3 regions of the Pseudogulbenkiania sp. AW2-16 genome follow, and region 1 is predicted to be linked to each of the others. Evidence: riboswitches for the same ligand, from Rfam matches in the RefSeq annotation. Region 1 holds a riboswitch; each other region holds the start of a gene.
What was found. Region 1 has a riboswitch for glycine ahead of gcvT (glycine cleavage system aminomethyltransferase GcvT). Riboswitches for the same ligand answer to the same signal wherever they lie in the genome.
Positions count from the first base shown of each region.

Region 2: linked by a shared signal. The riboswitch ahead of gcvH (glycine cleavage system protein GcvH) and the one ahead of gcvT (glycine cleavage system aminomethyltransferase GcvT) in region 1 are both predicted to bind glycine.
Region 3: linked by a shared signal. The riboswitch ahead of glyA (serine hydroxymethyltransferase) and the one ahead of gcvT (glycine cleavage system aminomethyltransferase GcvT) in region 1 are both predicted to bind glycine.

Region 1 covers NZ_CP157668.1:1,949,956-1,959,544, forward strand. The annotation lists partial or broken gene ABKF58_RS09530 (chemotaxis protein CheA) at 1-860, opposite strand, end outside; gene cheZ (protein phosphatase CheZ) at 908-1,657, opposite strand; gene cheY (chemotaxis response regulator CheY) at 1,703-2,092, opposite strand; gene ABKF58_RS09545 (chemotaxis protein) at 2,142-3,110, opposite strand; gene ABKF58_RS09550 (chemotaxis protein) at 3,158-4,102, opposite strand; gene ABKF58_RS09555 (sensor histidine kinase) at 4,303-5,448, shown strand; gene fdxA (ferredoxin FdxA) at 5,663-5,986, opposite strand; partial or broken gene gluQRS (tRNA glutamyl-Q(34) synthetase GluQRS) at 6,071-6,974, shown strand; glycine riboswitch at 7,114-7,209, shown strand; glycine riboswitch at 7,229-7,336, shown strand; gene gcvT (glycine cleavage system aminomethyltransferase GcvT) at 7,368-8,456, shown strand; gene gcvH (glycine cleavage system protein GcvH) at 8,553-8,939, shown strand; gene gcvP (aminomethyl-transferring glycine dehydrogenase) at 9,038-9,589, shown strand, end outside.
Region 2 covers NZ_CP157668.1:3,033,296-3,042,884, forward strand. The annotation lists gene ABKF58_RS14875 (hypothetical protein) at 1-301, shown strand, start outside; tRNA gene ABKF58_RS14880 (tRNA-Thr) at 355-430, shown strand; gene ABKF58_RS14885 (SOS response-associated peptidase) at 600-1,271, shown strand; gene ABKF58_RS14890 (hypothetical protein) at 1,623-1,925, shown strand; gene ABKF58_RS14895 (EAL domain-containing protein) at 1,922-4,999, shown strand; gene ABKF58_RS14900 (helix-turn-helix domain-containing protein) at 5,413-5,712, shown strand; gene ABKF58_RS14905 (DUF7230 family protein) at 5,876-6,034, opposite strand; glycine riboswitch at 6,511-6,597, shown strand; gene gcvH (glycine cleavage system protein GcvH) at 6,824-7,198, shown strand; partial or broken gene gcvP (aminomethyl-transferring glycine dehydrogenase) at 7,210-9,589, shown strand, end outside.
Region 3 covers NZ_CP157668.1:3,918,326-3,927,914, forward strand. The annotation lists gene ABKF58_RS18850 (hypothetical protein) at 1-396, opposite strand; gene ABKF58_RS18855 (CbbQ/NirQ/NorQ/GpvN family protein) at 398-1,204, opposite strand; gene ABKF58_RS18860 (cytochrome C oxidase subunit IV family protein) at 1,214-1,474, opposite strand; gene ABKF58_RS18865 (cytochrome c oxidase subunit 3 family protein) at 1,632-2,222, opposite strand; gene ABKF58_RS18870 (cbb3-type cytochrome c oxidase subunit I) at 2,336-3,781, opposite strand; gene ABKF58_RS18875 (c-type cytochrome) at 3,827-4,252, opposite strand; gene cobA (uroporphyrinogen-III C-methyltransferase) at 4,503-5,243, shown strand; glycine riboswitch at 5,507-5,595, shown strand; gene glyA (serine hydroxymethyltransferase) at 5,850-7,106, shown strand; gene ABKF58_RS18890 (L-serine ammonia-lyase) at 7,337-8,737, shown strand; gene msrA (peptide-methionine (S)-S-oxide reductase MsrA) at 8,812-9,456, opposite strand.

The DNA.
Region 1 (9,589 bases):
GCCGACCAGCAGGTCGAGCTGGCTGATGGCTTCGTCCAGCGAGCGCAGGGTATTGCTGTCGTTGTTGCCCTGCAGAATCTCGGTGCGTAGCGTGGTGAGGCGGTTCTTGGTCAGGCCGATTTCGCCGGACAGGTTGAGCACCATGTCGAGGCGGTTGGTATCGATGCGGATGGTGTTTTCATGCCCGCCGCCGCTGGCCGACTTGCTCGCCGTCACGTTCTTGGCCGGCGCCGCAGCCCGGCTGGCTGCCGCCACGGCCGTTACCGGCTCCGTTTCCGGCACCAACGCCGCAGCAGGCACTACCTCCACCGGTGCAGGGGCCGGCGAAGTGGGCGCGGTGGTACGGGCGGCAGGGACGACGGCCTGGTAGAGACTGTTCCAGTCCGGTTCGTCGCTGCGTTGCGGTGTGCTGGCGGTCACCACCGGCGGTGTGGCCGGGGTGGCTTGCAGGACTGGTGCTTGCGGCATGCGGCCGGACAAGACGGCATCCAGGGCGGCGAGCAATGCGCCATCGGCGTCTCGCGGTATCAGCCCCTGGCCCAGGGTGCCGAACATGTCGCGCACGGAGGCCGTGGCGTCAAGGATCACGTCCATTACTTCGGGGTTGAGCTGAAGTTCGGCGTTGCGCAGCTTGTCGAACAGGTTTTCCGTGCGGTGGCAGAGGGTCACCATGGGCGCCACGTTGAGGAAGCCGGCGCCGCCCTTGATGGTATGAAAGCCGCGGAAAATGTCGTTGAGCAAGGCGCGGTCTTCTGGCCTTTTTCCAGTTCGACCAACTTGTTGTCAACGTCCGAGAGAAGGTCGTTGGACTCCATCAGGAAGTCCTGCAACAGCTCTTCCATGCCGCCGAATTCGCTCATTTTTTACCCCGCACCGTTATTTATTGTTTCTTGTTGCGACCGTGGTCTCAGAAGCCGAGGCTTTCCAGCAGGTCGTCGACTTGTTGTTGGTTGGTGACCACATCGCTGCGTCCTTCCGGGTTGATCACCGGACCATTCAGCAGAGTCGGGTCGATTTCCGTTTTCTTCTCTTCCGGCGAGAATTCGATCAAGAAGGCGACGAGATCGGTTTCGATCGTCTTGACCATGCCCATCATCTTCTTGATGACTTGGCCGGTCAGATCCTGAAAATCCTGCGCCATGACGATGTCGAGCAGTTGCGCGCTGGTGGCCTGGGTCTGCTCCGGCACGCTCTGCAGATAACGGTGCGTGTCCTGGCTCAGCTGGCGGAACTCGTCGACCGACAGCATATTGGCGAACAGCCGGTTCCAGCGTTCGGACAGCTGCTTGGCGCTGCTTTCGAGCTCGTCCTGGATCGGCTTGGCGATATCGGTGGCGTTGAGTACCCGCTCTGCTGCGGATTCGGTCAGTGTCGAGATGTAGGAGAGGCGGTCGCGGGCGTCGGGAATCGCATTCGCGACGCGCTCCAGCGATTTGTCGTAACCCATGTCGCGCAGCGCACTGTGTAGTTTGCGGGTCAGTTGCCCGATTTGTTCATACATCACCGAGGGGGTGCCCTCGGCGGCGGAGGTGGACGCCGTGGCACTGTCTGCTTCACTGGCGATCTGTGGCGTGCCGGCTTGGTGCTGCTTGGCAATGCTGTCAAACAGGGCCTCGAGATCCGGGGTATCCCCGCTTTCCAAAACGTGGTCTGGCACGATAAATCCTCCTGAATACTGGCCCGACAAGCCGTGCAATGGTTCTTATTTGTTTATTGCCTGGAAGATCTTGTTCAGCTTTTCTTCCAGCGTGGCGGCAGTAAACGGCTTGACGATGTAGCCACTTGCCCCTGCCATGGCAGCTTCGATAATGTTCTCACGCTTGGCCTCGGCCGTGATCATCAGGAACGGCAGGGGCTTGAGTTGCTGGTCGGCGCGTACCGCTTTCAGCAGCTCGATTCCGGTCATGTTGGGCATGTTCCAGTCGGAAACGATGAAATCGAAATGCTGTGTCTTGAGCTTGTGAAGGGCAACTTGGCCGTCCTCCGCTTCATCGACGTTGGTAAATCCGAGTTCCTTGAGGAGGTTGCGTACGATCCGTCTCATGGTTGAGAAGTCGTCCACTACAAGGAAGCGAAGATTCTTGTCTGCCATCGAGGGTTATCCTGAATTTGTCAATGATTCCTGGCCGCTATTGTAGCGACTACCTTTGCAGGAATGGAATCAGGGTTTCGGCCAACACGGCAGGGTCGAATTTGGCGACGTAGGCATCGACGCCGACGCTGGAGCCCATGGCGCGGTTGGCGTTGGACGACAGCGAGGAATGCATCACGACGGGAATGCCGTTGAAGCGGTGATCGGACTTGATCAGGCGGGTCAGCACGTAGCCGTCCATTTCCGGCATCTCGGCGTCCACCAGGATGGTCTTGAGGGTGTCGTGCAGCGGCGCGGCATCGCCCTGGTGGCGATTGGCCAGCGCTTGCAGCCGTTCCCAGGCTTCGCGGCCATTGCTGGCCTGCTGGAACTTGATGCGCATCTTTTCCAGCACGCCGGTGATCTCCTTGCGCGCCACCACCGAATCGTCGACAAAGAACACGTACTGATCGGCTTCCATTTGGGCGGTAGGCAGCTCGGGCAGGCGCGGCTCGCCCACCACGCTGGCCAGGATCTGTTCCACGTCCAGAATCGATACCAGCTTGCCATCTTCCAGTTCGGTGATGGCCGTGATCAGGTTCATGCCGCTGGCCGAAGCCACTTCGCCAGCCGTCGCGGCACTGCCCGACATCATGTTGTCGGGTGAGCGCACCTTGTCCCAGTCGACGCGGATGATGCGGTCTACTGAGTCGACCAGGAAGGCCTGGGTGCTTTTGTTGAATTCGGTGACAATCATGGTTTCATACTTCTTGGCCGGATCGTTGGCACCGATGAAGCGGGCGAGCGAGATGATCGGGATGATGTTGCCGCGCAGCGAGAGGACGCCTTCCACCCCGAACGGCATGTTCGGGGTCTTGGTGATGGTCGGGGTCTGCGATACTTCGCGGACCTTGAAGACGTTGATGCCGAAGGTTTCCCGCGTGCCCAGCGAGAACAGCAGGATCTCCATCTTGTTGGAGCCGACCAGCTTGGTGCGGGCATCGATATTGGCGAGCAGGGTAGCGTCGGTGGCTGGCATGTCAAACCTTTCCCGATTTCTTTTTGAGTGCGGTCGTCAGTGGTGCGTTACTTGCCGATGTGCAGCATTTCGCGCAGCTTGATCGCCAGTTTTTGGGCTTCGAACTTGGAAACGTAGGAGTCGACACCGACCGATTCGCCGAGCTTCTGGTTGGAGTTGCCCGACAGCGAGGAGTGCATCAGCACCGGAATGCCGGCAAAGCGCGGGTCGCTCTTGATGAGCTTGGTCAGCATGTAGCCGTCCATTTCCGGCATTTCCACGTCGGTCAGTACCAGGTTGACGATGTCACAGAGCTTGCGGCCGGAGAGGTCGGCCTGGGCGGCCATCCGCTGGAGTTCGTCCCAGGCGCGCATGCCGTTGATGGCGTAGGCGTACTTGACGTTCATGGCTTCCAGGGTGCGTTCGATCTGTTTGCGCGCGACGACCGAGTCGTCGGCGAAGAAGATCATGCGCTCTTCCTTGATCGGCTCGATGTTCAGGAAGTGATGGGCGTCGTCGGTGAGCGAGGTCTCGGCCAGGACTTTCTCGACGTCCATCATCATGACCAGGGTGTTGTTGAGCTCGGTTACGGCAGTGACTAGCCCGCCCATGCGGTTGGTGATCATTTCCGGTGGCACGCGCATGGCCGACCAGTCGAGCCGCAGGATGGTGTCGACGGCCTCGACCAGGAACCCCTGGGTGTGACCGTTATATTCGGTCACGATCATGATTTCGGGTTTCTTCTCGGTGACGATGCCGGCGTACTTGGCCAGATCGATGATGGGCACGAGTGCGCCACGCAGGCTGACCATGCCTTCCACGGAAGACGGCATTTCTGGCGCGGAGGTGATTTCAGGTGTGCGCATGACCTCGCGCACCTTGAAGACGTTAATCCCGAAAACTTCCTTGCGCCCGGTTCGTTGATCTTCTCCGAGGGAGAACAACAGGATTTCGAGCTTGTTGGTGCCGGCGAGCTTGGTGCGGGCATCAATCTTTTTAAGAAGTTCTGACACGGAAACCTCCGCTGCATCATGTTTTTTGGGAGTATCGTTTGGAGTGTCGATACGCCCGTTATTAGGGGTGTCGGGGGCCACTGGCTCCGTCCATTACGGCAAATGTACCCCAGATTGGCTTAACCGGTTTGGATAATTATCATACTGATTAATCAGTTTTTACAAATGTGTTGTGGTGAATGACAAAAACTGTTTCAAACTTGCACGACCAGCAAACACTGGAGCAGGCGTTTGCCCAGTTCAATGCCGTTTCCGGCCAATTGATCGATGCCTACAACCAGCTGCAGGGGCAGGTCAATGTGCTGAATGCGCAACTGGACGAGGCCAATAACGAGCTTAGGCGTCAACTCTCGAATAACGCGGCGTTGGCCGAGCGGCTCGGCATGTTGCTGGAGGCGCTGCCGGCCGGCGTGGTTGAGTTGCTGGTCGATGGTCGGGTGCAGACTGAAAACTCCGCCGCCGAGGCGATGCTGGGGGCGTCGGTGCGGGGACGGTCATGGCCGGAGGTGCTGGCCGGCTTCCAGCCGACCGACATTGATAACACCTTCTTGTTACCGCGTTGTGGCGAGCAGCCACCGCGCCGCATCACGCTGCAGTACCAGGACCTGCCGGAATTGGGCGGGCAGATCGTGCTGCTGCACGACGTCACGCACCTGCACCAGCTCTCGAGCGAGCTGGCGCAGCAGCAGAAACTGGCCTCGATGGGCAGCATGGCGGCGTCGCTGGCGCATCAGCTGCGTACCCCGCTGGCGACCGCCATGCTCTACACCGCCAACCTGCGCCAGCCGAGTCTGGGCGAGGCGGAGCGAGAGCGCTTCATCGACAAGAGCCTGGCCCGGTTGAAGGCGCTGGAAGGGCTGATCCAGAACATGCTGAGCTTCGTCAGGGGGCAGGTGAGCGAGCTCGAGCTGCTGGACGTGGCCGGGTTGCTGGAAGAAGTCCGTGCCGTGGTGCAGCCTCATTACGCCGCGCGGGCGGTGCGGCTGGACTGTGACTTTGCGCTGGGCGAGCCGGTGCGGGTGGCGGGAGATCGCAAGGCGCTGGTGGGAATCCTGGTCAATCTGCTGGAGAACGCGCTGCACTTTTCCGTAGAAGGCCAGTGCGTGGAGCTGGGCGCCCGGCTGGAGGGCGGCGCAGTGCGGCTATGCGTGGTCGACGAGGGCCCGGGGCTGGGCGACGAGTTGCTGGAGCGGGTGTTCGAACCGTTCTTTACCACGCGCTCCGGGGGAACCGGGCTGGGGCTCGCCATCGTCAAGAAAGTGGTGGAGGAACTGCACGGCAGCGTGTGTGCGGGCAACCGCGAGGGCGGGGGCGCCTGCTTCGAGGTGCGGCTGCCGCTAGCGTGAGCCGAGCCGCTTGCCGTCCCCGCGATCACGGCTATGGGCACTGGTCGTGGTGTGTGCACCGTACAGGCAGGATGGCGAGGGCTTGCCGGGCCAATCTCTGCGTGTAAATCCATCGCTGAGCCAATTCAAAGATTGGCACGCAGGGATTTGTCCGGCGAAGGATTCGCATGCGAGTGCAATAACGCCAGCAGGGTTTTGCCTGATGGCCCCTTAATTATTCTTCCAGATACTGGGTCTTGCCGGTGACCTTGGCCCAGTCTTCGTGATCCGGCAGGGGGTCCTTCTTGGCGGCGATCACCGGCCAGACCTTGGACAGCCGGTCGTTGATCTCGATGAAATGCAACTGGTCGGCCGGCACGTCTTCTTCGGCGTAGATCGCTTCGACCGGGCACTCGGCGACGCACAGGGTGCAATCGATGCATTCGTCCGGGTCGATGGCGAGGAAATTGGGGCCTTCATGGAAGCAGTCGACCGGACAGACATCGACGCAGTCGGTGTATTTGCATTTGATACAAGCTTCGGTTACAACGTAGGCCATTGCATTTTCCTTTGGCGATTTGGGCGCTGACACTCAACAGTCTAGCCAATTTTGCCATCATTTGATTTTCCCGGCTGTTTTCCGATGATGTCTGGCTTCGCTCCCTCCTTGCCCTATCGTGGCCGTTTTGCCCCCAGTCCGACCGGTTTATTGCATGCCGGTTCGTTGACCACCGCCGTCGGCAGCTATCTGGAGGCGCGCACGCGCGGCGGCGTCTGGCTGTTGCGCATGGAGGACCTCGACCCGCCGCGCGAGGTGGCCGGCGCTGCTTCGGCCATCCTGCAGACGCTCGAGGCGCTGGGTTTCGAGTGGGATGGCGCTGTGGAATACCAGAGCCGGCGCCACGAGCTGTACCGCGCCGCGCTGGACCAGTTGGCCCGCGATGGCACTGGCGTACGCCTGTGGCTGTACGCGCAAGGAGATCGCGGCACACGCCCGCCGCGGGGTGGACGGCTACGTCTACCCGGGAACCTGCCGCAACGGCTGCGTGGCGGGGCGCGCCGGCCGTGCCTGGCGGCTACGCGTGGCACCGGGCGAGACGGTGTTCGTCGATCGCTTGCAGGGCGAGTACCGCCAGGATCTGGAGCGCGACATTGGCGATTTCGTGCTGCTGCGTGCCGACGGCTTCTGGGCCTACCAGCTGGCGGTGGTGGTGGACGATGCCGCGCAGGGCGTCACCGATATCGTGCGCGGCGCCGACCTCTTGGTGTCGACGCCGCGCCAGATCGCCGTGCAGCGGGCGCTGGGAGTGTCTACCCCGAGTTACTGCCACTTGCCGCTGATGGTCAACGCGGCCGGCGAGAAGCTGTCCAAGCAGACGCTGGCGCCGGCGATTGCCCCGGCGGCAGCGGCAGCGGAGCTGCGCCGTGCGTTGCAGCGTCTCGGGCATGTGCCGCCGAACGAATGCGGCAGCCTGGCCGAGTTGTGGGCCTGGGCGCGCGGGCATTGGTCATTGGACAAGGTGCCGGCCGGGCCGGTGACGGTGTGAGCCGGGCTTCGGCCAACTTGGTCGGGGAAGGGCTGCTGTTGGTTATTGTGTGGGGAAGTAACGTGGCGCTGCGCCTACATAATCGCGGCATGCAGCCGCGTGCGGCTTGCCAGACCGGCGGCCAGCGCCGATAATCTTGCCCCATCTAGCAGGAGAGAGTGGCCGCGCAAGCCGGCCGCCGCCGAAGGCGCAAGTGCACCCGCAATCGCTCAGGCAAAAGGACTGCGAGGATCGGGCCGTCGTTCCATGGGCGGCCCGCCGAATCTGGAGAGCGGCGCCTGGTTCCAGGCGCCCACCGAAGGGGCTAACGGCTGGTGCTGCACCAGTCGGAAAATCTCAGGTGTAGGGACAGAGGGGTGTATAGAAGGATGAACGCACCCTGAAGGACTCCGCATGACGGCCCCGAAACGTACCCCCCTGTTTGACGAACACCTCGCCGCCGGCGCCAAGATGGTCGATTTTGCCGGCTGGGAAATGCCCATCCATTATGGCTCGCAGCTGAAAGAGCACGAGCAGGTGCGCAGCGACGCCGGCATGTTCGATGTCTCCCACATGACCGTGATCGACATCACCGGTGCGGACGCCAAGGCCTGGCTGCAGAAGCTGATCGCTAACGACGTCGCCAAGCTGGGCTTCGAGGGCAAGGCACTGTATTCCGGCATGCTCAACGCCGACGGCGGCGTGGTGGACGACCTGATCGTCTATCTGACTTCGTACGGCTACCGCATGGTGGTCAACGCCGGTACCACCGACAAGGACCTGGCCTGGATGGAGCAGCAGAAAGCCGGTTTCGATGTGACGCTGAAGGTGCGTCGCGATCTGGCCATGCTGGCCGTGCAAGGCCCCAACGCCATTGCCAAAGTGTGCTCGGTGAAGCCGACGCTGGCAGACGCTATTAAATCTCTGAAAATCTTCCAGGGCTTGCCTGCAGGCGACTGGTTCTTTGCGCGAACCGGCTATACCGGCGAAGACGGCCTGGAAATCATGGTGCCGGCCACCGAGGCGCCGGCCTTCTTCCGCGAATTGCTGGCGGCCGGCGTGGCGCCGATCGGTTTGGGCGCGCGCGACACGCTGCGTCTCGAAGCCGGCATGAACCTGTACGGCCACGACATGGACGAGACCGTGTCGCCGCTGGCGGCCGGGATGGGCTGGACCATCGCCTGGGAACCGGCCGAGCGCGACTTCATCGGCCGTCAGGCGCTGGAAGCGCAGAAAGCCGCCGGCGTCGCGATGAAGCAGGTCGGCCTGGTGCTGGAAGGGCGCGGCGTGCTGCGCGAGGGGCAGAAGGTGGTGGTCGAGGGCGCCGGCGAAGGCGTCATCACCAGCGGCACTTTCTCGCCGACGCTGAAGCATTCCATCGCCATCGCCCGCGTACCGGCTGCGACCGGCGAGACCGCCCAGGTCGATCTGCGCGGCACGCTGACCGAGGTGCGCGTGGTCAAGATGCCGTTTGTTCGCAACGGCAAAAAAGTCTTTAATTAAGCCGAGTATCCGGACTGAGTGGAGGCGGGCCAGGCCCGCTTCCGGACGGGGCGGCAAGGCCCCGTCATCAACCTTTTCTACATTGGAGATGCAGTAATGAGCCAAATCCCCGCCGAATTGAAATACGTATCCAGCCACGAATGGCTGCGCCTGGAAGCAGACGGCACCGTGACCGTGGGCATTACCGAACATGCCCAGGAACTGCTGGGCGACATCGTGTTCGTCGAGCTGCCGAAAGTGGGTGCCGTGCTGGGTGACGGCGAACAGGCTGGCGTGGTGGAGTCGGTGAAGGCCGCTTCCGACGTGTACGCGCCGATCGAAGGCGAAGTGGTGGCCGTGAACGGTGAACTGGAAGCCGCGCCGGAACTGGCCAACAGCGAGCCGTACGGCCAGGGCTGGTTCTTCAAGGTCAAGCCGAGCAATGTCGCCGACCTCGACAAGCTGCTCAACGCCGAACAGTACGCCCAGGAAATCGGCGCCTGATCGAGCCGAACCGGCCTCGCGTCCCAGGGCGCGAGGCTTTTGTTTTATGGGGCCGGCGGCGCCGGCCCATAGTCCTCTTGCATCCGGATACTTGCAACATGACACTCTCTACCCTGTTTAACCACAACGAATTCATCGAACGCCATATCGGCCCGTGCGAGACCGAGAAGGCCGAGATGCTGGCCTACGTCGGCGCCGGCTCCTTCGAGGACCTGGTGGCCCAGACCGTACCGGCCAACATCCGCTTCAACCGCGCGCTGGACCTGCCGCCGGCGCAGCGTGAAGCCGACGCGCTGGCCGACCTGAAAGCGGTCGCCAGCAAGAACGTGGTGAACAAATCCTTCATCGGCCTGGGTTACTACCCGGTGCTCACCCCGGGCGTGATCCTGCGCAACGTGCTGGAAAACCCGGGCTGGTACACCGCCTATACCCCGTACCAGGCCGAAATCGCCCAGGGCCGCCTGGAAGCGCTGTTGAATTTCCAGCAGATGATCATCGATCTCACCGGGCTGGAAATCGCCAACGCCTCGCTGCTGGACGAAGCCACTGCCGCCGCCGAAGCCATGGCTATGGCGCGCCGCGTGTCCAAGTCCAAGTCCGAGCAGTTCTTCGTCGACAGTCGCGTGCTGCCGCAGACGCTGGACGTGATG
Region 2 (9,589 bases), 1.1 Mb from region 1:
AAAACAGGCCACTCGCCATCGCAAGCCGTTGCACAAGCCAAGAGCGTCGCTCAAGAGGCGGCATAAGACGGACGTGCTCAAGCGCCATACGACGACTTACCGCCAGGCCGGAAAGCACCATGTGAAGGAAGGCAAGAAGGCGCGTCTGGTTGCGCGCAAACCCGTGCGCACGAAGCATGTGAAGAAGGCCCCTGCCACTTTGCATGGCAAGGCAAAGTCAAACAGTAAAGCCCGGACAATTCACAAGAAGCCATTGAAAACAGTAAAGAAAAAGCCGCTTACCCATAAACGTAGAAAATAAAACGTTGGGGTGGGCTTGCCAAAAGTGACGATTTTCATCAAAATTCACAGCTCGCCGGTGTAGCTCAGTTGGTAGAGCAGCTGACTTGTAATCAGAAGGTCGGGGGTTCGACTCCTCTCTCCGGCACCAATATCCACGGGCCTTGCAGCGATGCGAGGCCCGTTTGCTTTGGTGGGTTTTTACACGAGTTTTACACGCCATAAAGAAAACGACGCCCAATTTGAGATAACTCAAACTTGTCCGAGGCGGCCATACTGACCTAGCTTTAGCGTGTGACCCCCATCCAGAGGGCAGCGCAATGTGTGGCCGCTTCGCTATCTACACCCCGTTTCGCCGGCTCGGGCAGCAGCTCGGGCTGGACTTCAATTTCCCTCCCCGCTACAACATCGCCCCCACGCAGAACATACCGATCGTGCGGCTGGCGGCGGATGGCGGCTTTGAGGTGGCCGAGGCGCACTGGGGGCTGGTCCCCTTCTGGGCCAAGGATCGCAAGATCGGGTACGGCACCATCAATGCCCGGGTCGAGACCGTGGCGGAGAAGCCGGCGTTCAGGGCCGCTTTCAAGCATCGGCGCTGCATCATCCCGGCCAGCGGCCTGTACGAGTGGCAGGACGTCGGCGGCAAACAGAAACAGCCCTGGTTCATTGCCGACGCCGAGGGCGATGGGTTGGGGTTTGCGGGGCTGTGGGAGCGCTGGGCCGACCCGGCCTCTGGCGAGACACTCGAGAGCTGCACCATCATCGTTGGGCCGGCCAATGACCTGGTTCAGCCCATCCACGACCGTCTCGCCTGCATCCTGCCGACCGAGCATTACCGCGACTGGCTGAACCCCGAAGCGCCGACACCATTTCTTCACACCCTCCTCACGCCCTGTCCCAGCGAGCGCTTGCGCATGTGGCCGGTCTCGACCCGCGTCGGCAACCCGCGTCACGACGGCCCGGATCTGGTCGAGCCTGTGCCAGGTGCATAACCCTCCTTCTCTTTATTGCTTTCTTTTCACCCAAGTTGTTCTAATGAACACGTTCCGTATGCCGACGCGTTAAGACAAGGCCGGTAACAATGGAAACAGTCAATCGGTTTTTGCTTGCTGATGGCATGAACTGAGCTCGCCGCCGTTTTCTGTCTGGGTAGGCCAGAGATAAAGTATTGTGGTGCCATGTTTTTATTGAATGCTCTCATGGCGAGTGAATCGTTCATGACAAATCGTTTGGGTGCACGTCGTGTGGGCGACCATACTGCACTGTAATGGCGTGCCAATTGGAATTGGATTGGCATCTGGCGCAAGCAGCGTTGAAAACTCCACATAGAAAGGAGGTGCTCCGTGACGCTATCTCTGCGGTCCAGCTTTGAATCCAAGCTGCTCGCGGCACTCTCCACTGCCGTATTGGTCGTGATCGCACTGTCTCTGACTATTTGGAAGGTCGCCGATGATGCCACCCGCTCGGTTCAATGGGTCACCCACACCCATGAGTTGCTCAAGCAGCTTGCCCTCACTCGGGGTTATTCGCTGCAGATCGAATTAACCACGCAGTCGTTCCGTCTCTATGGCGATGTCGCGAATCTCGCCGAACGTGACGACGCCATCGCAGCCCGAGAAAACGCGCTCGGGCAAATCCGGGGTTGACCACCGACAACCCGCGTCAGAGGCAGCGCTGGGTAGCCTTGCGGAAAGTGCTCAATCAACGGCTGGCCATTGCGAGGCAGGTTGAGCTTTTGCTCAAGACGCAAGGCAAGGCCGCCGCCGACGCCTTCGTCGCCAAGGCGCCGTTACGGCAAACCCGGGTGCTCACCTACCGCCTGCTTGACGACATGGACCGGGAAGAGCGGCAATTGCTGAGGCAGCGAGAGTCCGCTTATGCCCATGCGCGCCAAACGCTGGTGGTGGCCAGTTCGCTGGTTGGGGCGTTGCTCGTTTTCCTGCTGGCTTCCACCTATGTGTTGATACGCCGGCAATGGCATGCGACGGCAACGAGCCAGCGTGCCCTGGCTGACAGCGAGGAGAGCCTGAGGACGACGCTGGATTCGATCGGCGATGCCGTCCTGGCCACGGATATCGATGGTCGCATTAGCCGGATGAACCTGGTGGCCGAGCAGCTAACCGGTTGGCCGGCCTCGCTCGCCGTGGGCAGACCGGTGGAGGATGTGTTTCGCATCATCAACGAAGAGACCCGTGAGCCAGCCGCGGATCCGGTTGCCGCAGTACTGGCAACGGGGAAAACCCAGGCGCTGGCCAAGCACACCTCGCTGATCGCACGAGATGGCAGCGAGTGTCCGATTGCCGACAGTGCGGCACCTATCCGGAATGCGGAGGGGGCATTGCATGGCGTTGTTCTGGTCTTCCGGGACGTCTCGGCCGAGCGCCATGCCGAGCAGATTATCCGAGCGCAAAATGCCCTGCTGGAGTCGCATGTGCGGGAACGTACCGCTCAGTGGCATGACAGCCAGGACCATTTGCGCAATGTCATCAGCTCGGTACCTGCCCTGATCGCCTATGTGGATGCACAGCAGCGGTATGTCTATGTCAACGACCAATACCGGGAGCGCTTTGCTCCCGGTATGACTGATATCACCGGATGTGAAGTTAAAGCGATTCTCGGGGAAGCGCGTTATGCCATCGCTGAGCCCCTCATCGGCAAGGTTCTCCAGGGTGAGGCACAGGGCTACGACTGGCAGCCTTTCCCCGGGGTGTGGCAGACCATCCGCTACCTGCCCAAGTACGATGCAGGCGGCCAGATTGTCGGCTATTACGTGCTAGGAACGGACATCACGGAGCGCAAGTTGGCCGAAGAAAGAATTCGGACGCTGAATGTCGAGTTGGAACATCGGGTGCACGAGCTTGAGCATGTCACGCGAGCCCTCCGGACGCTCAGCGCGGGCAATCATGCCATGCTGCGGGCCGATGAGGAACAGGCCTTGCTCGATTCCATGTGCCGCGCCATTGTCGTCGATGGTGGCTATGACATGGCAGTGGTCTGGTATGGCGACAAGGAGGACCACACGCGGTTGCGGCCGATGGCCGAAGCGGGTTACCCCGGCGGCCTCGCGGCACTGGCGCAATTGCGTCTCGGCGGAGCTGGCGATGAACGTGGCCAGAGCGTGTCTCCTATGGCGATGCGCACAGGTAAAGTGCAATTGGTGCGCGATATGGGGAGCGATCCACATAGCCGGTGGCCGGGCGATCTATTAAACGGCACGACGGCAGGACTGGCCTGCCCTCTGCGCGTGGGAAACCGGGTGATCGGCGCCTTGACCATCTACGATGCCGAGGCAGACACCTTTGGTGCTGACGAAATCGCGCTGCTCACCGAGTCGAGCGAAGATCTGGCGTTTGGCATTGCCACTTTGCGGAACCATGTCGAGCAGAAGCGCACCCAGGCGGCCATGCATCACTTGATGCGGCACGATCCGCTGACCGGGCTGCCCAATGCGCTGCAGTTCGAGGAGGCGCTTTCAGCCGCCCTCAGAACCAGCATGCAAGAGGCGCAACCGCTTGCCACGCTGCAACTCAATATTGAGCGACTCAGCGAGATCAATGATGCATTGGGCTTTGTCTACGGCGACCAGATCCTGTGTGATTTCGGTTTTCGACTACAGGGATGCGTGCCTGCCACTGCCCTCGTGGCACGGATACGTGGCGACGAATTCGCGGTGCTCCTGCCCTGCAGTGACGCCCAGGCGGCATTGACTGCCGTCGAAGCCGTGGAACTTGAGTTGGCGCGCGCTTTTCCTGTGGCCGACATCGCTTTGGACGTTAGCGCGAAGACCGGCATTGCCCTGTTTCCAGAACATGGCACAACGACACACGATCTGCTGCGTCGCATGGACAAGGCCGTCAATCAGGCCAAGAAGCGTGGTCTGAGCCACGTGGTATTCGACCCTGGAGAGGCCCATGCTCAGGCTGACCGTCTGGTCATGGTGGGCGAGTTGCGGCGGGCTATCGAAGGAGGAGAACTGCGCGTATACCTGCAGCCCAAGGTCGAGTTTGCCACGGGCCGGGTGAGTGGCGCTGAAGCGCTGGTGCGTTGGCACCATTCGCGGCTTGGCCTGCTGGCACCCGCCATGTTCATTGGTTTGGCTGAGCATACCGGCCTGATTCGCCCACTGACGGAGTGGGTCATTGGTGCCACGCTTGATTTGTTGCAAAGCTGGCATGCCCGAGGCTGCGCCGTTCCCATTGCCGTCAACCTGTCGGCACGCAGTCTGCATGATGAGAGTCTGTTGGACAAGATCCGCCTGTGGCAGGCTGCCCGTGGGATTGGACCTGGCTGGCTGGAGGTGGAAATCACCGAGAGTTCCGTCATGGAAGATCCCGAATTGGCGCTTGGTATTCTACATAGCCTGCACGCTGGGGGCATTCCGCTCTATATCGACGATTTTGGCACTGGCTATTCTTCATTGAACTATCTGCAGAAGTTGCCGGTGGACTATATCAAGATCGACCAGTCATTCGTGGCGAACATGACCCGCAGCAAAGACTCGGCGATGATCGTGCGCTCCACCATCGATCTCGTACGTGATCTGGGCCGCAAAACCGTGGCCGAAGGCATTGAAACCCAGGAGCACTGGGAGCAACTGTCCCGACTGGGATGCGACTACGCTCAGGGCTACTTCATCGCCAAGCCGATGCCGGCCGAAGCCTTCCAGGAGTGGGTTGAGAATTTCATCCCACCCGTGCCAGCGACTGAGTCCGCTCATTGAACGGCCCGGCCTCAGGGGGGGGCATCCAAGGGTTTGGCCCCTCACGCCAAACCCGGCAGGAGCCGTGCCCTCTCCGTATCGGGCGGAGCCGTCTGATAGCGGTTCTCCCGGTATTTTCCCTGGCGACTGTGCCTATTTGCCGCCGCCATGCCGTACACGTCGCCTTGTCGCTTGTTGATTCATCCTGTTGCCAGGATGGTCTGCCGTTGAGACCGCGTTGTTACACCCAGCGAGCTTGCTCGGGGTCGCTGCGGCCGGTTTATTTGGTATCGCGTGGACGATCGAGAAACGGTGTTTGCGGCGAGTGTTATTAAATAAATGGCATATTTGTTAACAAATATTTGCAATTTGCCTGAGGTGAGACTGCTCACTCCCCATTTATCATTGCGGCACCCATAAACAGGAGCCCACTGATGACATCGCACAAAGCCCTACCTCATCCTCGCGAAGTTCGTCTGAAGCGAGGGCTGAACCAGGTGCAATTCTGGAGCCTGATCGGCGTCACTCAATCTGGAGGGTCGCGCTACGAGTCGGGCCGAAACATGCCGCGCCCGGTGCGGGAACTGTTCCGCCTGGTGCATATCGAGCAAGTTGACCTTGCCGTCATCAACCGTGAGGACATGGAGGTCATCGGTCTTCTCAAGACACAATTTCCAGATTTGTACGAAAGTTTGAAGAAGGCGGTATCGGCGACATCACGTGAAGAGCAGTGATTTGTCGCGTTGGTTTTCAGGCGCGCTACAGCCTGGCCTGATAGCTGACATCTGAAGTCCGGATATGGCAGATCCCCCTTGCCCATGTTGGCAAGGCAAGGCATTACAAGCCGGGCAGGAGTCGTGTGGAGTCGGACTTTGGACTCGTGGCTGACGCCAGATTTCAGGTCAATAAAAAAGGCGGGAGAGTAAAACTTCCCGCCTGTTTCTTATGCTTGGCATAGCCTTGCCTGGCTCGCTTCTTCCGGTCTGTAAAGGTGGCACAGCGCTGCAGACGTTGTGCGAATTTGGCTACCGGGTTGGTGCGTGGTGGTTTGGCCATCGGGTTCCTTCCAGTTGAGTCGAGGGTGCTCTCTCGACAGACGAATGAGTAGACTGCACCACCGGTTTTCCGTTCCCCGAGTGTGTCAATTTTTCGAACGGCGACGAGGCCGTCCCGGTGTTCGGGATTGTCCGCACCTGACGTGATGCATGGGCCGCTGAAACCTCATGCCCGGCTCGTCTTCACGATGGTCTTTACCTGGGCAGACGGTGAGTGTCGCCCCCCCTCGAGAACGGTCGCGCGTCTCCATGTCCGCTGTTGCGGGGCGAGTGTTGAATAGCAATGTTCAGATATGTACTTCGCCAAATGCTGAAGTATCGGGCCGGGCCTTTGATGCCGAGAGGCCCGTCTGGTCTGGGTTTGCGCCAGCTATCGGCGGCGGTGCGCGACGGGTGCCGCGTATCGGGCCTCGGTGGCGCGGGTGTTTTGCTGTTGACAGTCCCGGAACCCCTCCTCTAGATTGGGCATCAAGCTATCGGGATGTGACAGGAGAGACCGCCATGTGGCGGCGCCGAAGGGGAATCGCCCCAGAAACTCTCAGGCAAAAGGACTGCCGCATCGACTAGCTCTCTGGAGAGTAGGCCCACGAGGCCTCGCCGAAGGAAAAGCGTTCCCGTCCGGGTCCGTAATCTCTCAGGCAAATGGACAGAGGGGGCATCAGGCTCACGCCGCCTGGAATGCCCCGCTAAAGTCCGGATGCCGATCCCCCGATCGTCCCCTGCTTTCGCCGTTGTACTCCAGGCTTGCGTTGGCCCGTTTCACTTCACGCAACCCTGTCAGGAGAGAGCAATGAGCGACATCAAATACACCGAATCCCACGAATGGCTGCGCCTGGAGGCGGACGGCTGCGCCACCGTTGGCGTCACCGACTACGCCCAGAACTTGCTGGGCGACCTGGTTTACGTGGCGCTGCCCCGGGAGGGCGACCGTTTCGCCCAGGGCGAGGAAGCCGCCACCATCGAATCGGTCAAGGCCGCCGGCGAGATCAAGATTCCGGTGGATGGCACCGTCGTGTCCGTCAACGACGCGCTGGCCGACGAGCCGAGCCTGGTGAACGAGGCGGCGGAGAGCGCGGGCTGGTTCTTCCGCATGCGTATCGACAACCCGGAGCAACTGGCCGGGCTGATGGATGCCGCCGGCTACCACGCCTACATCGGCGCATAGGGGGATTGGTCATGGCTACGTTTGATTCCCTCACGCAGCGCGAGCTGTTCGTGCGCCGCCACATCGGCCCGGATGCCGGTGAACAGGCCGAGATGTTGGCTGAACTGAATGTCGGCTCGCTGGACGAGTTCATCCGGCAAGTGGTGCCGGCGGCGATTCGCCGTCACGAGCCGCTGGCCCTCGGTGCGGGCTGCACCGAAGCCGAGGCGGTGCAAAAGCTGGCCGATATCGCCAGCCGCAACAAGGTGTTCAAGTCGTTCATCGGCATGGGCTACCACGACACCCATACCCCGCCGGTGATCCAGCGCAACGTGCTGGAGAACCCGGCACTGGTACACCGCCTACACCCCGTACCAGCCGGAGATTTCGCAGGGCCGCCTGGAGGCGCTGCTCAACTTCCAGACCATGGTCGCCGACCTCACCGGCATGGAGATCGCCAACGCCTCGATGCTGGATGAAGGCACGGCGGCGGCCGAGGCGATGACCTTCTGCCAGCGTCTGGCCAAATCGAAGAGCCCGGTGTTTTTCGTGGCGGCCGACTGCCATCCGCAGACGATCGAGATCCTCCGCACCCGCGCTGAGCCGATCGGCATCGAGGTGGTGGTGGGCGACCCGCGCCGAGATCTGGCCGGTGTCAACTGCTTTGGCGTGCTGCTGCAGTACCCGGGCACGTTCGGCGACATCCACGATTACCAGGGCGTGATCGACGCGACGCATGCCAAGGGCGCTCTGGCGGTGGTGGCCGCCGACTTGCTGGCGCTGACGCTACTGACCCCGCCGGGCGAATTTGGCGCCGACGTGGCGATCGGCACCACGCAGCGTTTTGGCGTGCCGCTCGGCTTCGGTGGCCCGCACGCCGGCTACCTGGCGACCCGCGACGCCTTCAAGCGCAGCATGCCGGGCCGTCTGGTCGGGGTGTCGATCGACGCGCACGGCCGCCCTGCCCTGCGGCTGGCGATGCAGACGCGCGAACAGCATATCCGCCGCGAGAAGGCGACCAGCAACATCTGCACCGCGCAGGTGCTGCTGGCCAACATCGCCGGACTGTACGCGGCTTACCATGGCCCGCAGGGGCTGAGCACCATCGCCCGGCGCGTGCACCGGCTGACCGTGACCCTGGCGGCCGGCCTGCGCCAGCTCGGCTACAGCGTGCCGACCGAGTACTGCTTCGACACGCTGACCGTCGACAGTGGCGCGCAGACCGCTGCGCTGCATGCCGGCGCCCGCTCCTACTCGATCAACCTGCGTGTCATCGACGCGCAGCGCCTCGGTATCGCGCTGGACGAGACCACCACGGCCGAGGACGTGACGACGCTGTGGGCGATCTTTGCCCAGGGCAAGCCGGTGCCGGATTTTGCCGCGCTGGAGGCGGCCACGCCGGATGCGCTGCCGGGGCAACTCAAGCGCGGCAGCGCCTTCCTCACCCACCCGGTGTTCAACAGCCATCACTCGGAAACGCAGATGCTGCGCTACCTGCGCGCGCTGGTCGACAAGGACCTGGCGCTGGATCGCACCATGATCCCGCTGGGCAGTTGCACCATGAAGCTCAACGCCACCAGCGAGATGCTGCCGATCACCTGGCCCGAGTTCGCCGGGCTGCACCCGTTCGCGCCGGCCGAGCAGGCCGAGGGCTACCGTGCGCTGACGCAGGAGCTGGAGGCGATGCTGTGCGCGGTGACCGGCTACGACGCGGTGTCGCTGCAGCCGAACGCCGGCTCGCAGGGCGAATACGCGGGCCTGTTGGCGATTCGCGCCTATCACGCCAGCCGTGGCGAGGGGCAGCGCACCGTGTGCCTGATCCCCTCCTCGGCGCACGGCACCAACCCGGCCTCGGCGCAGATGGTCGGCATGCAGGTGGTGGTGGTCAAGTGCGACGACGCCGGCAACGTCGACGTCGATGATCTGAAGGCGAAGGCGGCGCAGCACAGCCATGATCTCGCCGCGATCATGATCACCTACCCGTCCACCCACGGCGTGTTCGAAGAGCGCGTGCGCGAGATTTGCGACGTGGTGCACGCGCACGGCGGCCAGGTCTACATCGACGGCGCCAACATGAACGCGCTGGTGGGCCTGGCGCAGCCGGGCAGCTTCGGCGGCGACGTGTCGCACCTCAACCTGCACAAGACCTTCTGCATTCCGCACGGTGGTGGCGGTCCGGGTGTCGGTCCGATCGGCGTCAAGGCGCATCTGGCGCCGTTCCTGCCCGGCCATCGCCAGGGCGGGCTCGCCGGCGGCGGCGCGGTGTCGGCGGCGCCGTTCGGCAGCGCCAGCATCCTGCCGATCACCTGGACCTACATCACGCTGATGGGGGCGGCAGGGCTGCAGCGCGCCACCGAGCTGGCGATCCTCAACGCCAACTACATCGCCAGCCGCCTCGCGCCGCATTACCCG
Region 3 (9,589 bases), 2.0 Mb from region 1:
TCAATGCTCCTGACGGTGCCGCCACAAACCGGGCAGCGGGTAGCAGAAAGGCTGGTCGGCCAGCACCCGGGCCAGCGCCGCGATCCCCATCAGCGCCAGCACGGCGTGCAACGCGAGGAAGGAGAGGATCAGCGGCAGCCAGCCGGCGGCGCGGGACGGGTCCAGCAGCAGGCCGCTCAGCGCCAGCGGGACCAGCAGCATGCCGGCGCGCCAGGAGGCCCCCCAGGACTGGTGCAGGGCTTCGGCCAACCTGGGCGTGGCCTGGCCGCGCCAGCGCCGGCGGCACCAGCACAGCAACAGGAAGGCGATGCCGGGGGCCAAGAGCAGGTTGGCGAGATACAGCGCGTGGGCCAGCACCACCTTGTGCTGTTCGTCCTGCCGTTCGTCGTCGCCCATGTCAGGCGGCGAACTGGGTGTCGATGACGGCCAGGAGCGCCGCCAGGGTGTCGGCGTCGTCGGTCAGCGGCTCGGCCAACGCGGTGCGGCAGGCGGTGAGCGGTGCCATGCCGGCGGCCATCAGCTTAGCGGCGTAGACCAGGAGGCGGGTGCTGACCGATTCGTCCAGGTCGTAGCCGGTAAGGCGGCGCAGCTGGCCCGCCAGCGTCACCAGTTGCTTGGCGCGCCCGGCGTCGATGCCGCTCTCGCGCACCACCACGGCGTGCTCCACCTCGGGCTGCGGGAAGTCGAAGGACATCGCCACGAAGCGCTGCCGCGTCGACGGCTTGAGGGTCTTCAGCACGTGCTGGTAGCCGGGGTTGTACGACACCACCAGCATGAAGTCGGGCGAGGCCTCTAGCACCTCGCCGGTGCGCTCGATCGGCAGGATGCGGCGGTCGTCGGTGAGCGGGTGCAGCACCACGGTGGTGTCCTTGCGCGCCTCGACCACTTCGTCGAGATAGCAGATGCCGCCCTCGCGCACGGCGCGGGTGAGCGGGCCATCGCTCCAGTAGGTGGCGCCATCGCCGATCAGGTGGCGGCCGACCAGATCGGCGGCGGTCAGGTCGTCGTGGCAGGACACGGTGATCAGCGGCAGGCCGAGGCGCGCCGCCATGTGGGCGACGAAGCGGGTCTTGCCGCAGCCGGTGGGGCCCTTGATCAGCACCGGCAGCTGCTGACGCCAGGCGGCCTCGAACAGCTCGCATTCGGAGCCGACCGGCTGGTAGAAAGGAACATCAAGCTGGGCCGAAACGGTGGGTGCGTTCATGGCGTTCTCTCACAGGAAACTAAAAATCAACACGGCGCTCACCAGCGCCAGCCAGCCGTGCACGGTCAGCCGCAGCCAGGCTGGGGCGTGGCGCAGGGCCATGTAGTGCTCGACGATGGCCAGGCCCTTGAGCCAGGCCACCGACAACGCCGCCAGCGCAAGGTGGCCGGGGGTGAGGTGAGCGTCAGCAAGAAAAGCCGCCAGCAGGGTCAGCGCGGTCAACCACAGCCACACCCGCCAGACGGTAGGGAAATCTCTCAAAGCGTTCATAGTCATCAACTTACGCGTCGGGCCCCGGCCTCACCTTGACCAAGGGCAAGCAATAAAAATCACTCAGAACCGGTTCAGGATGTGTCGCGGGTGGCCCTCGGCTGGGCTACGCCATGGCGTCCCGATCAGGGACGTGCAACACGATCGTGGACAGGCTCTAACGTGCCACGTACACCAGCGCGAACAGCACCACCCACACCAGGTCCACCATGTGCCAGTAGGCGGCGGCGGTCTCCACACCGGCGAGCTGGCCCGGCCGGTAGCGCCCGTCGCGGGCGTACACTGCCACGGCACCGACGATCACCATGCCGAGGATGACGTGCAGGAAGTGGAAGAAGGTGAGCGACAGGTAGAACATCCAGAAGGTGTCGCTCGACAGCGTGATGCCGGCGGCGAACTTTCCGGCGAACTCGCCGCACTTGAGCACCACGAAGCCCATTCCCAGCGCCACGGTCAGCCACAGCAGACGGCGGGCGGTGCGCTGGCGATCGAGCACGAAGGCCCGCACCGCCGCCGACACGCTGGCGCTGCCGGCAATCAGCAGCAGGGTATTGACGGTGGGCACGCCCAGCGCCAGCTGGCGCTGGCCGGCGACGAAGGTGGCAGGGTCGTGCGCCCGGGCATAGCCGTAGGCGAGAAAGAACACCCCGAACACCAGCAGCTCGGCGAGGATGAAGAACCACATCGCCAGATCGCCCGGCACCTCGCGCGGGTTGGCCGAAGCCGACAGGGTTACGCTCTGGTTCATATTTGCCTCCCAGGATCCGGCCCGGCCCCGCATCGCACACGCAGCGGGCCAAACCGGCTTCCGATAAAAAAAGGCGACCCGAATCCCCCCGGGCCGCCTTTAGCTACACACACTCAGTGGGCGGCTTCGTCGGTCTTGCCCTTGACGAAGAAGCTGATGATGTAGAGCGCGAGACCGATGAAGAACACCACACCGCTGGCTTCACGCAGCCAGTAGTAGGTCGCGGCATGGTCCTGAGCGGCCATGAACGGCATCGGCGTGGTACCCATGCGCTGCAGCGACACCTGCACGTAGCCGGCGGCGGTCAGGAACAGCGTGATGGCCACCATGGCGAGGGTCATCAGCCAGAACGACACCATCTCCAGTTTCTGGGCGCCGCGGCTGTTGGCCTCGCGACCACGCAGCTTGGGCATGGTGTAGGAGATCATCGTGATCACCACCATGGCGTAGGCACCGTAGAAGGCCATGTGACCGTGCGCGGCGGTGAGCTGGGTGCCGTGCGTCAGGTAGTTCACCGGAGCCAGCGTATGCAGGAAGCCCCACACCCCGGCGCCGAGGAAGGCCATCACACCGGTCCCCAGGGCCCACAGCACGGCGGCCTTGTTCGGGTGTTCGCGACGGCGACGGTTGACCATGTTGAAGGCGAACAGCGTCATCATGAAGAACGGAATCGGTTCGATCGCCGAGAAGATCGAGCCCCACCACTGCCAGTACCCCGGGGTACCGATCCAGTAGTAGTGGTGACCGGTGCCGATGATGCCGGAGATCAGCGTCATGGCGATGATCACGTACAGCCACTTCTCCACCACCTCGCGGTCGACGCCGGTCACCTTGATCAGCACGAAGGCCAGCATGGCGCCCATGATCAGTTCCCACACGCCTTCCACCCACAGGTGCACCACGTACCACCAGAAGTACTTGTCCAGCACCAGGTTGGTCGGGTTGTAGAACGAGAACAGGAAGAAGATCGCCAAGCCCCACAGCCCCAGCATCATCACCAGGCTGACGCTGGTCTTGCGGCCGGACAGCACGGTCATCGACAGGTTGTAGAGGAAGGACAGCGCCACCAGCACGATCCCCACCTTGGTGATGGTGGGCTGCTCCAGGAACTCGCGTCCCATGGTCGGCAGGATTTCGTTGTGGGTCAGCTGGGCCAGCGTGGCGTACGGTACCGACAGGTAGCCGACGATGGTCAGGGCGCCCGCCACCAGGAACACCCAGAAGGTGATGATGGCGAGTTTAGGACTGTGCAGCTCCCGTTCCGACTCCTCCGGAATCATGTAGTAACCGGCGCCCATGAAGCCGAACAGCAGCCACACGATCAACAGGTTGGTGTGCACCATGCGCGCCACGTTGAACGGAATTTCCGGGAACAGGAAATCACCGATCACGTACTGCAGGCCCATGATCAGGCCGAACACGATCTGGCCGAAGAACAGCCCGATGGCGGCAATGAAGTAAGGCTTGGCTACCGCCTGCGAGCGGTATTTCAGCCGGGTGGCGGCGTGTTCCTCCACACCCCGAGGGGTGTCGAGAACCGCCGTGGTCGAGGTACTCATGCGAATCTCCCTAAATCTGACAAGAATTCATCCCGCTCGGCAGCCTTAGCCTTCGATGTTGGGCGGCCAGTTGTTGGTATTGATCTCGGAGCTGTACTTGAGGAAGGCGACCAGGTCGTCCAGTTCGCCGTCGGTCAGATGGAACTGCGGCATCTGGCGACGACCCGGGGCGCCGGTCGGCTGACCCTTGATCCAGGCCTTGATGAACTCCGGTCCGCGGCGCTGGTAGACGTTGCCCAGTTCCGGCGCAAAGTAGGCGCCCTCACCCAACAGGGTGTGGCAGCCGATACAGTTGCGCGTCTCCCAGATGTTCTTGCCGCGTGCGACCTGCTCGGTCAGGTTGACGCGGTTGTCGCGCTTGGGCAGCGCCTGGGTGGTATCGAACGTCAATGCAAGAAACAACAGAAAGAAAAACACCGCCCCACCATAGAAAATATTGCGGGCGGTCGACTTGGTGAAGCTGGCGCTCATACGGCCTCCTATCACATATCACCGGAAACACCCGGTGCCTGGGGTAAACTGTATGGGCGATACATGTTTACGACATTGATGCGAATCAACGATTTCCCGGCCGCGCCATTCCTACACTTGCGCCATTGTCATCGCCTTGCTGCAGGAGTCCGCATGAACCACCCCGCCTCTCCCCCCTCTCGACAGCGGCCACCAGCGCCGCTCAGACCGCCTCCGCCAACGACGACTTCCCCCCGGCACGGTCTGCCTGATCGGCGCCGGACCGGGCGATCCGGAACTCATCACGGTCAAGGGACTGGCCCGGTTGCAACGAGCCGAGGTGGTGCTGTACGACCACCTGGTCGACCCCGCCGTGCTGGCACTGGCGTCGCCCTCGGCCTGGCGCATTGACGTCGGCAAGGAAGCCAGCCGCCACACCTTGCCGCAGGGCGAGATCAACGCCCTGCTGATCCGCCAGGCACGCCAGGGCCGGCGCGTGGCGCGCCTCAAGGGCGGCGACCCGTTCCTGTTCGGCCGCGGCGGCGAAGAGGTCCAGGCGCTGGCCGAGGCCGGCATTCCGTGCGAAGTGATCCCCGGCATCACCGCCGCCTGCGGTGCCGCGGCGCGCGGGCTGATCCCGCTCACCCACCGCGACCACGCCCAAGGCGTGAGCTTCGTCACCGGCCACCGCCGCGACGGCGAAGACGAACTCGAGTGGACGCGCCACACCGGCGCCGAGGAAACCCTGGTGATCTACATGGGCCTGGCCGAAGCGGCGCGCATCTGTGCCGAGCTGATGCGCCACGGCCGCCCCGGCACCACCCCCGCCGCCGTGATCGAGCGCGCCACCACGCCGCAGCAGCGCATCGTCAGCGCCGACCTGGCCACCCTGCCGGCACGCATCGCGGCGGCCGGCGTGCGTCCGCCAGCCTTGCTGATCATCGGCGAGGTGGTGCGGCTCTACCCGACGCTGAGCGCCGCCTCAGCCACCGTGGCAGCCGCGCCGGCATGAGCCTGCCGGCACGCGCCGGAAGTGTTGCATCGACCCGACACCGGCCCCGAGCAGGGCCGGTGCGCATCGGCCCGGCGGTAGCGGCTCGGCAGCTCAACAGCCGACCAGTTTCGTCACCAAAGCGACTATTCTCCCCGCCGGCTCCCCGTGTCGGCGGGCACCGCCGACACCCTGCCCGCTGCGCCGCGTCCGTGCCGCCGCCGGCGCGTGACGAATCACGTTGACAGGCTGCGGCGGCATCTCTAGATTCGGCACCAGCCGCGTCAAACATTGCGGGAGAGACCACCTTGAGCGGTGGCGCCGAAGGGGTATCGCCCCAGAAACTCTCAGGCAAAAGAACCGCAATGTCGTTCGGCTCTCTGGAGAGTAGGCCCGTGAGGCCTCGCCGAAGGAAGCATGGCCGGGTGCCCGTCACCCCGCCGTAATCTCTCAGGCAAAAGGACAGAGGGGGCGTCATCTGACCTGTGTCGGATGGGGACCCGCGTCCGTGCCGTTGCACCCGCCCTTTACCCCTTCCCTCGCCCGTGCGGGCCACAGGTCGACACCAACGACCGGGCACGCGGCGGCCGCCATTGGCCGCCGGCCCTGCAACAACAAGGACAGCACATGTTTACCCAGGATATGCAGATTGCCGGCTTCGACGACGCCCTGTGGAACGCGCTGGAGGCCGAGCGCCAGCGCCAGGAAGATCACATCGAGCTGATCGCCTCCGAAAACTACACCAGCCCGCGCGTGATGCAGGCGCAGGGCTCGCAACTCACCAACAAGTACGCCGAAGGCTACCCCGGCAAGCGCTACTACGGCGGCTGCGAACACGTCGACGTGGTCGAGCAGCTCGCCATCGACCGCGCCAAGCAGCTGTTCGGCGCCGACTACGCCAACGTGCAGCCGCACTCCGGCTCGCAGGCCAACGCCGCCGTCTACATGGCGCTCTTGGAACCGCACGACACCGTGCTGGGCATGAGCCCGGCGCACGGCGGCCATCTCACCCACGGCGCCAAGGTCAACTTCTCCGGCAAGATCTACCACGCGGTGCAGTACGGCCTCAACCCGGACACCGGCGAGATCGACTACGACGAAGTGCAAAGGTTGGCCGAAGAACACAAGCCGAAGATGATCGTGGCCGGCTTCTCGGCTTACTCCCTGGTGCTCGACTTCGCCCGCTTCCGCCAGATCGCCGACAGCGTCGGCGCCTACCTGTTCGTCGACATGGCGCACGTCGCCGGCCTGGTCGCCGCCGGCCTGTACCCGAACCCGGTGCCGTTCGCCGACGTCGTCACCACCACCACCCACAAGACCCTCCGCGGCCCGCGCGGCGGCCTGATCCTGTGCAAGAGCAACCCGGAGCTGGAGAAGAAGTTCAGCTCGCTGGTGTTCCCCGGCATCCAGGGCGGCCCGCTGATGCACGTCATCGCCGCCAAGGCGGTGGCCTTCCTCGAGGCGCAGCAGCCCGAGTTCAAGGCCTACCAGCAACAGGTCATCGCCAACGCCCGCGCCATGGTCACGGTGTTCCAGAACCGCGGTTACAGCGTGGTGTCCAACAAGACGGACGACCACCTGTTCCTGCTGTCGCTGATCAGCCAGGGGCTGACCGGCAAGGCAGCCGACGCGGCACTGGGCGCGGCGCACATCACCGTCAACAAGAACGCCGTGCCGAACGACCCGCAAAGCCCGTTCGTCACCAGCGGCATCCGCATCGGCACCCCGGCCGTCACCACGCGCGGCTTCAAGGAAGCCGAAGTGGAGCGCGTGGCAGGCTGGATCTGCGACATTCTCGACGATATCGAGAACCCGGCGGTGATCGAGCGCGTCAAGCATCAGGTGGCCGAGCTGTGCGCAGCTTTCCCGGTGTACCGCGGCTAAGAACCCGCCTCACGATCGGTCGCGCACGCCGCAGGATGGGGGCAATTCAGAGGAACCCATCATCGATGGATTCCCCATCCTGCGATGAGGACAATGCCAACAGCCCTCTCGGAAACGTGGCAGGATCGTGACCCTTGATCGAGTTTTACCCCGGCCGGAAACGGCCGGGGGTTGTCTCCCGAATTCATCAGGCCCCCGCCTAGCGGGGTGCCGTAGCAAGAGAAGCAACCATGGCAATCAGCGTCTTTGACCTGTTCAAGATCGGTATCGGCCCGTCCAGTTCGCACACCGTGGGGCCAATGCGCGCCGCGCGTCAGTTCGTCGCCCGGCTGGAGAAGGACGGCCTGCTGGAACGAGTGGCCAGCGTGCGCAGCGAACTGTTCGGCTCGCTCGGCGCCACCGGCAAGGGCCACGGCTCGGACGTGGCGGTACTGCTCGGCCTGCAGGGCGAACTGCCGGACGAAGTCGACACCGACGCGGTGCCGGCCATGGTGGCAGCAATCCGCAGCAACAAACGGCTGTCGCTGCTCGGCCAGCACGAAGTGGTGTTCACCGAGCCGGAGCACCTGGTGCTGCACAAGCGCAAGTCGCTGCCCTTCCACCCCAACGGCATGACCTTCGAGGCCCGCGACGACGCCGGCAACGTGCTCGACAAGCGCGCCTACTACTCGGTAGGTGGTGGCTTCGTGGTGGACGAGGCGGCGGTGGAGGCCGGCTTCGTGCCGCCCGGCGCCACCGAGCTGCGCCATCCCTTCAACAACGCCGCCGAGCTGCTGGCGCTGTGCAAGGAACACGGCAAGCCGATCAGCCAGATCATGCTGGAGAACGAACTGGCCTGGCGCAGCGAGGAAGAAGTGCGCGCCGGTCTGCTCAACATCTGGCACGTGATGCAGGCGTGCGTGAAGCGCGGCTGCGCCCACGAAGGCATCCTGCCCGGCGGCATGAAGGTCAAGCGCCGCGCCGCCGATATGCACCGCAAGCTGCTGGCGGCGCCCGAGGCCAGCCTGCGCGACCCGCTCACGGTGATCGACTGGGTCAACCTCTACGCGCTGGCGGTAAACGAAGAGAACGCCGGCGGCGGCCGCGTGGTGACCGCGCCGACCAACGGCGCGGCCGGCATCGTGCCGGCGGTGCTGCACTACTATTCCCGCTTCGTGCCCGGCGCCAATGAAGACGGCGTGGTGCGCTTCCTCTTGACGGCCGGCGCCATCGGCATCCTGTTCAAGCTCAACGCCTCGATCTCGGGGGCGGAAGTCGGCTGCCAGGGCGAAGTCGGCTCGGCCTGTTCGATGGCGGCGGGCGGGTTGGCCGAAGTGATGGGTGGCACCCCGGAGCAGGTGGAAAACGCCGCCGAGATCGGCATGGAACACAACCTCGGCCTGACTTGCGACCCGGTGGGCGGCCTGGTGCAGGTGCCCTGCATCGAACGCAACGCCATGGCCTCGGTCAAGGCCATCAACGCCGTGCGCATGGCGCTGCGCGGCGACGGCCAGCACTTCGTCTCGCTCGACCGCGTCATCAAGACCATGCGCGACACCGGCCGCGACATGAGCACCAAGTACAAGGAAACCGCCCGCGGCGGCCTGGCCGTGAACATTGTCGAGGTGCCGGTCAACATCGTGGAATGCTGACCGCGTGCCCTCGGCACCCTTCCTCTGACGTCTCTTCCCCCGCTCGCCGGGGGTTCTTTTTTGTCTGGTCCGGCTCAGCGATACAGCGCCGGAAACGCGCGGTGCAGGGCGTCGAGCTTGGGCAGATCGTTGATCACGATGTAAGGGTTGTCCGGGTGCAGCGCCAGGAAGTTTTGGTGGTAACCCTCGGCCGGATAGAACGCCTTGAGCGGCACTACCTGGGTGACGATGGGTTGGCCGAACACGCGCGCCTTGTCCAGCTGCGCAATATAGGCCTGCGCCACCTGTTTCTGGCCGGCGTCGGCATAGAATATCGCCGAGCGGTACTGCGTGCCGTGATCCGGCCCCTGGCGGTTCAGCTCGGTCGGGTCGTGCGCCACCGCGAAGAACACCTGCAACAGCTGGCCGTACGAGACCTTGGCGGGGTCGTAGGTGATCTTCACCGATTCGGCGTGGCCGGTGGTCCCGCTACTGACGGTCTCGTACCGGGCGCTGGCGGCGCTGCCGCCCGAGTAGCCCGAGACCACGCTGGTGACGCCCTTGACGTGCTTGAACACCGCGTCGACACCCCAGAAACAGCCACCGGCGAGCACGGCGACCTGGCTGCCGTGCTCGGGGAGAGGCACGCCGGCAAAGGCAGGCACGGTCTGGGCACGAGCCGGCGCCAGCAGCCCGCAGCCGACCGACAGCACCAACAACAGGGTACGGATGCGAATCATGGTCTTCCTCCTCAGCAAGTGGGATGGGAACGTGACGCCGGGCGCCGCCGGCAAAACCCTGCTGGCGTCGTTGCCCGCGTGCGAATCCTTAGGTTCACCCAGCAAGCTTTTGCCGCACGACGTGTACCGTAGC